3 regions of the Aminivibrio sp. genome follow, and region 3 is predicted to be linked to each of the others. Evidence: riboswitches for the same ligand, from Rfam matches in the RefSeq annotation. Region 3 holds a riboswitch; each other region holds the start of a gene.

Region 1 (2,260 bases), on a different contig from region 3:
CATGATCACCGGGGAGCTTATCGTGAGCGTAACGGCCCCGGTGATCGCTCCTTCCGGAAAGCTCCGCGGCGTCTTCGGCATTGACGTGAGCACGGCTCACGTGAGGGAAAAAGGTTCTTTCCCGAAAGGTTTTCGGCGCAGGGGACGGCTTCCTCGTGGACAGGAAGGGCTTTTTCCCGGCAGCTCCCATCCCGGGAAGGGAGCTTTCGGAGAAGCATCGTCATTCCCCCGGCGGCGGTGCCCCCCTCCACAGCAACCAAGGCGCTGTTTCACAGGGAGCCCGGCATGCAGTCATTCCTTTCTGTGGCGAGAGAGCCATGCTCTTCCATTGGCCGGCAGGGGAGCGCTCCTCATTCGGGATAATACTGTCCGCGATGGTGTTCAGCCGCTTCACCCAGTACATCCCCACCCTTACCGAAGAGGCTCCGGCCATACAGGACACAATCTCGCCGATGTAACCGGGAGCCCCCGGAGAGGCAGAAAGATCTGGAGAAACACCTCGAGCGTCATGGAGATCGTTTCGGGCACGGGAGCGGAGCTCATCGGGGGAGCGGAACGGCTTGCCGCGGCCGGGCGCATCTGCATGACCCGCCATGAAAAATGGGACGGCAACGGATACTCCCTCGACCTTGCGGGGGACGAAAATCCCCTGGGAGGGGCAGGTGGCGGTCCTGTCGGACGGGTACGATGCCTGCGGTCCCGGAGGGTCTGCAAGGATTCGCTGCCCCACGAGGAAGCGGTCCGTATCATCCTGTCCGGCGACGGCCGGACGGAACCCCGCCGTTTCAGCCCGGAAGTTTTCGGATTTTTCAGGAACAGCCAGGGGAAAATGAACAGAAATTTCGAAAATCCGCCGGGTGAGGTAACAAAACAGGCCCTTCCGTGGTATCATAAAATCAAAAGAATAGACTTATCTCCGAGCCCGTCTTCCTACAGGAATTTCCCACGGCGGCGGGCCGTCAGGGTCCGTCCGGAAACAGGCGGGCCTCCCGTGTTCGGCAAGGAGATTCAACGGACTCCCCGGAGCCGTTCCCTGCCGTGTACGGGCGGGGAACGGCTTTTTTGATTCCGGCGTTTCGCGTTTCTGCACACAACATAAACATACGAGGAGGAAAGAAAAGTGAAAATGAGAAAACTGCGGTCGGTTCTGTTTGTTTGTCTGTTCGTTTTAGTCCTGGGAGGAGTTGCCTCCGGCGCCGAGGTTCTCCGGATGGCCACCACCACCAGCACGGACAACACGGGGCTTCTCGATTATCTGGCCCCCCTGCTGCTTCGGGAGAAGAACATCGAGCTCCAGTGGGTTTCCGTGGGCACGGGCAAGGCCCTCGAGTACGGCAGGAACGGTGACGTGGACGTTCTTCTGGTCCATGCCCCCGAGCTGGAGAAGAAGTTCGTCGCCGACGGGTGGGGCGTCAACCGCCGCCAGGTGATGTACAACGACTTCATCGTGGTGGGGCCTGCTTCCGATCCCGCGGGGGTCAAGGGAATGGCCGCCGCCGACGCCCTGAGGAAAATCGCCGCCTCCGCAGCGCCCTTCGCCAGCCGGGCCGACAAGTCGGGAACCCACGTGGCGGAACTTACCCTCTGGAAAAACGCGGGGATCCCGGAACCCGACAAGGAGAAATGGTACATCCAGACAGGCCAGGGAATGCTTGAAACCCTCATGATCGCCGATGAGCGAAAGAGCTACTGCCTCACCGACAGGGGGACCTTCATCAAGTACGAGGATTCCCGGAAGGAACAGGGGGGACTGGTGATCATCGTCGAGGGTGACGAATCTCTGAAAAACCAGTACAGCGTCATCGCCGTCAACCCTGCCAAGTGGGAGAACATTCGGTACGACCTTGCCGTGACCTTCATTGACTGGATGGTGTCCCCGTCAACCCAGAAGGCCATTGCCGACTTCCAGCTACTCGGAAAGCAGCTCTTCTTCCCGAACGCCGTAAGGTAAAAAACAGGGGAGCGACGGAATTCCCGGCGCTCCCCTCTCTTCAGACTCCAGCTTTCTATGCTTTTTCCTCGATGGCCACTTTCTTCATCTTCTCGGCCTGGACCTTTTCAGCGACTTCCACGGTAAGCACCCCGTTTTTGAACGTCGCTTTCGCCGATTCAGGGTCTACTTCCATGGGGAACTGAATGGACCGGGAGACCTTTCCGTAATACCGCTCCGACCGGAGAATGTCGTTCTCTTCCACCGTTTTCTCGTCCGACTTCTCCGCCTGCAGGGTCAGCCTGTCCTCGAAAACGTTCAGTTCAACCT
Region 2 (2,260 bases), on a different contig from region 3:
GTGAAATACACGTTTGGCGTGCCGGGATGGATTTCGATGGCGTCTTCCGCCATGGCGGCGGGAGCGCTCATGTAGGCCGGAAGGACCTCCAGATCGAGTTTCACCTTCTCGGCAGCGGCGGCGGCGTTCTTGTAGTTGTCGGCGCAGACGATGGCTACGGCGTCGCCGTACTGGAAAATCTTCTCGTCGCATAGGATGGGACGGTCCCATCCGTCGCCCTTGTTCGTGGGGAAGGTGATGAGGCCGGTAATCCTGTTTTTCCCCCTGATGTCCTTGTGGGTGACGATCTTGTAGACGCCGGGCATCTTCTCCGCCTCGGATGTGTCGATACCCTTTATGTTGGCGTGGGAAACCTTCGCCTGGACGAGGGCCGCGTGGAGGGTTTTCTTCGGCATCTTGAGGATCAGGTCCGCGCCGTAGTCCAGGGTCCCGGTAACCTTGGCGACGGCGGTGGGACGGGGGTACTTGCTGCCCCAGATCCGCCCGTCCTCCGGAAGGACGAAATCGAGCTCCTTCTCGTCCATCTCTCCCCGGAGCACCTTAGCGGCATCCATGACGGCGTCGACGATGGGCTTGTACCCGGTGCACCGGCAGGCGTTCCTGTTGGCCTGGAACCAGTCCCGGACTTCTTCCCGGTTCGGGTTGGGGTTTGTGTCGAGAAGGGCCTTGGCGGAGACGATGAATCCCGGAGTGCAGAAGCCGCACTGGGCGGCGCCGTGCCTGATCCAGGCCTTCTGGATGGGGTGGAGCTTCCCGGGGGCGCCGATGCCCTCGATGGTGGTGATGTCGGCTCTTTCAGGAAGCCTGGACATTTTGTACACGCAGGAACGGGTATACTTGCCGTCGATGATCACGCCGCAGGAGCCGCAATGCCCCTGGCCGCATCCGATCTTGGTCCCGGTCAGCCCGAGCTGTTCCCTGAGCACTGAGGCAAGGGTGCTGTCATCCTCCACTATGATGTTCCGTTCAACACCGTTGACAAAAAAGACTTTCTGAATCATCCTGTTCCCAGCTCCTTCCGTTCATCGGCAGGGGGCAGGGCGGCAGAGTTCCGGACCTGTGCGCGGCCATGCGACGGGGACCGAAACCGCCGCCCCTTTCCTATTCACAATACCCTTCGCGCAGGGATCTCCGCATGATTTCCGCTGTACCAATCCCTCCCTTCATCGTGTGCTGAAAAAAAAGCCGTCCTCCAGACATGAGGACGGCTTCGCCGTTTGCAAGAAAGCGTCCTCCTTGCCAAAGGGGAGGCGCGCCTGTTTCCGGGCGCACCCTAACGGTCGCTGTCCGTGGGGTTTATCCTTTAGGGCAGGCGACTCGGAGGAAAAGATCGATATTCTCAGAAAGAAATTTCAAAAAAACACTAACTAGTCTGACCCATTTTATACCAGGAAGAGTCTCCGGACAAGCCTATTCCCAGTTGGTTATGTCCTTCCCCGGGCCGTCCCCTCCCTCTTCACCGTCGGCACCCAGGGAGAACAGGTCGTATTCTCCGTGGTCGCCGGGACACCGGTAGACGAAGGGGCTTCCCCAGGGGTCCACCGGGAGCTTCCGCAGGTAGCCTCCCTCCCGGTACTTCCTCGGCTCGGGAGGAATGGAGGGTTTCGTCACCAGGGCTTCCAGCCCCTGGGCCGTGGAGGGATACAAACTGCTGTCGAGCCGGTACATCTCCAGGGCCTGCTCGATCTCCCGGATCTGCACAGCCGCCGCGGTTCTCTTGGCATCCTCGCCCCGGCCAACCACCCTGGGCACCACGAGGGCCGCCAGCAGGCCGAGGATAACCACTACCACGAGCACTTCCACCAGCGTAAAGCCTATCCGTTTCCGCTGCCTTTTCCTCATTGCGCAACCTCCGTTTCAGTTCTGCCCGCCCGTCACCCCGCGAGACTGGACAGGTCAAATATGGGTAAGAGGACGGCGATGACGACGAAGCCCACCGCCAGTCCGAGGAACAGCACCAGGAGGGGTTCGGCGAGGGTGGCGGCCTTTTCCATGCCGTCCCGGGCCTCTTCCCAGTTCATCTCCGCCACCTGGCCGATGGCGCCGGGCAGGTCGCCGCCCTGTTCGCCGATCCTGATGATGTACACCGTCTCCTCGGGGAAGGTGCCAAGCCGCTCCAGGGCCCGGTCGAACCGGAACCCCTCCTTCACGAGCCGGGCGGCCTCCACCCACCGCTCCGGCCGTGAGTCCATGGAGGAAGCCATGCTGAGGGCCTGCACCAGGGGGATCCCGGCGGAGAGCAGGGTCTTCAGGTGGGACA
Region 3 (2,260 bases):
CGTTTCGTCGAAAACATCGCCGTCCACAAACACGAGGCGACCCACCCCCGCCCGGGCCAGCAGGTCACCCACGAGCCCGCCCAAACCTCCGCAGCCGATGACGGCCACGCAGGACGAGAGCAGGCGAAGCTGACCATCGGGACCAATCGTTCCCATGCTCCGGATGTACCTCGACGGAACGTAGCCGTTTTCGAGACAATAAATCTCAGCTTCGGCGGGGGACAGACCTTCCATGGCAGCGGCCTTCCTGAGCTCGAGAAAGGAGACCATTTTCCAGGAACCGACCGCTTCTGCGGAATACGCCACTGTATCAAACCAGCTCACCGGAACTCACCTCCGTTTCTGGAATTATACAGGAAAGATTACCCTAAATCCGCACCTCAGCGGGGAGCGTTACCGGGGGCCCCTTGGGCGGAAAGTGCGGATTGTCGTCCGTGACAACTGCCCGGGCGCGTCCCGCGGCTCCCTGCGTTCGCCTGCTGCCTGCCTGTGAAACCGACATCCGTGTCGGTTTCACTCACCTCGGGCGCCCCCCCAGGGGATAATCTCTTCGCCCCCGGGGAGGGCGAATTCACCGTATGCCCGGCTACGCTCCCTCTCCCTGAAAAACTAACGGATTTAGGAATACAATAATTGACAGAATTCACGAATTGGTATAAAAAGTAACAGGGAGAGCAGAATTATTCCCCGAAAAAGAATAGGCCTTCGACCTGCACAGTCTCACGAAGATTCTGCAGGCACTGGGTCCGGAAAGCGATTTCCAGACCTGCCGAGTTTGCAAAGGAGGATCAGCCGGCTTCAGCCGGTGGTCCTCCTTTTTTCATTTCAGCCTTTTCAAAACACAGGAAGCACAAAATCAAGGAGGCGAAGAGATTATGGACAAGTTCGGCAAAGTACTGCGCATCAATCTCTCCAACGGAACCGTCGCGAGGGAGGAGCTCTGCGAAAAGACTCTGAAGGACTACATCGGGGGCCGAGGATACGCCACGAAGGTGCTTTACGATGAGCTCCCCATCGGCACTGATCCTCTCTCCCCCGAGAACAAGCTCATTTTCGCCAACGGCCCCCTTACCGGCAAGGGAGCTCCCTCCGCCGGACGGTACATGGTCATCACCAAGAGCCCTCTCACGGGATACATCGCGAGCAGCAACTCCGGCGGATTCTGGGGAGCCGAGCTCGCCAGGGCGGGCTGGTTCATGATCATTCTTGAGGGCAAGGCCCCCAAACCCACCTACATCTGGATCAACGACGACAAGGTGGAGCTTCGGGACGCCGCCGCCGTCTGGGGCAAGGATAGCCACAAGGCCACCGATGCCCTTCTCGAGGCCGTGGGTGATCCCAAGGCGAAGGTCACCTGCATCGGCCCTGCCGGTGAAAGGCTCTCGAAGATCGCAGCCGTCATGAACGACAAGAACCGTGCTGCCGGCCGCAGCGGCGTCGGTGCCGTCATGGGCTCCAAGAACCTCAAGGCGATCGTGGTCAGGGGCAGCGCCCGTCCGTACGTTGAAAACCAGGACGAGATGAAGGCCGTCCTCGCCGGGGCCATGGAAAAACTGAAGACCAACCCCGTCACGAGCCAGGGCCTTCCCACCTATGGAACGGCAGTCCTCGTGAACATCATCAACCAGCTCGGCGCTTACCCCAAGAACAATTGGCAGGGAGCCTACTTCCCCGAGGCGGACATCCAGTCCGGCGAAACTCTCGCCAAGAACTTCCTCACCAAGAGATACTCCTGTTTCGGCTGCCCCATCGGCTGCGGCCGGGTCACCAAGGTCGGAGACCGCGAAGGTGAAGGGCCTGAGTACGAGACCATCTTCGCCTTCGGCGTCTGCTGCGGCGTCAAACGGCTCGAACCCATCATCGAGGCCAACTATCTCTGCAACGAATACGGCCTCGACACCATCAGCGCGGGCGTCACCATCGCCGCCGCCATGGAGCTCTACGAAAAGGGATTGATCAAAAAGGAAGAACTGGAAGGCGGCCCCGAACTTCGCTTCGGCAACGAAGACGCCGTCACCTACTGGACGAAAAAGATGGGTCTCGTGGAAGGGCTCGGCAAGAAACTCGCCGAGGGCTCCTACAGGCTGTGCGAAATGTACGGCCATCCCGAGTTCTCCATGACGGTCAAGAAGCAGGAGATGCCCGCCTATGACGGACGGGTCATCCAGGGAATCGGCCTGAACTACGCTACGTCAAACCGGGGCGGATGCCACGTGAGAGGCTACACCATTTCCCTCGAAGTCCTCGGCCTGCCCGAGAA

What was found. A riboswitch is a leader RNA that binds a small molecule or an ion and turns the genes downstream of it on or off. The one in region 3 is predicted to bind molybdenum cofactor.
Region 1: linked by a shared signal. The riboswitch ahead of JMJ95_RS10375 (substrate-binding domain-containing protein) and the one ahead of JMJ95_RS05730 (aldehyde ferredoxin oxidoreductase family protein) in region 3 are both predicted to bind molybdenum cofactor.
Region 2: linked by a shared signal. The riboswitch ahead of JMJ95_RS11180 (molybdopterin-dependent aldehyde oxidoreductase) and the one ahead of JMJ95_RS05730 (aldehyde ferredoxin oxidoreductase family protein) in region 3 are both predicted to bind molybdenum cofactor.

What each region holds. Positions count from the first base shown of each region.
Region 1 is NZ_JAESIH010000061.1:24,954-27,213, reverse strand. Features, by position in the region: molybdenum cofactor riboswitch at 903-1,022, shown strand; gene JMJ95_RS10375 (substrate-binding domain-containing protein) at 1,127-1,951, shown strand; gene JMJ95_RS10370 (Hsp20/alpha crystallin family protein) at 2,007-2,260, opposite strand, start outside.
Region 2 is NZ_JAESIH010000064.1:45,180-47,439, forward strand. Features, by position in the region: gene JMJ95_RS11180 (molybdopterin-dependent aldehyde oxidoreductase) at 1-1,001, opposite strand, end outside; molybdenum cofactor riboswitch at 1,217-1,335, opposite strand; gene gspG (type II secretion system major pseudopilin GspG) at 1,411-1,842, opposite strand; gene JMJ95_RS11190 (type II secretion system F family protein) at 1,875-2,260, opposite strand, start outside.
Region 3 is NZ_JAESIH010000043.1:36,091-38,350, forward strand. Features, by position in the region: gene JMJ95_RS05725 (HesA/MoeB/ThiF family protein) at 1-324, opposite strand, end outside; molybdenum cofactor riboswitch at 692-802, shown strand; gene JMJ95_RS05730 (aldehyde ferredoxin oxidoreductase family protein) at 876-2,260, shown strand, end outside.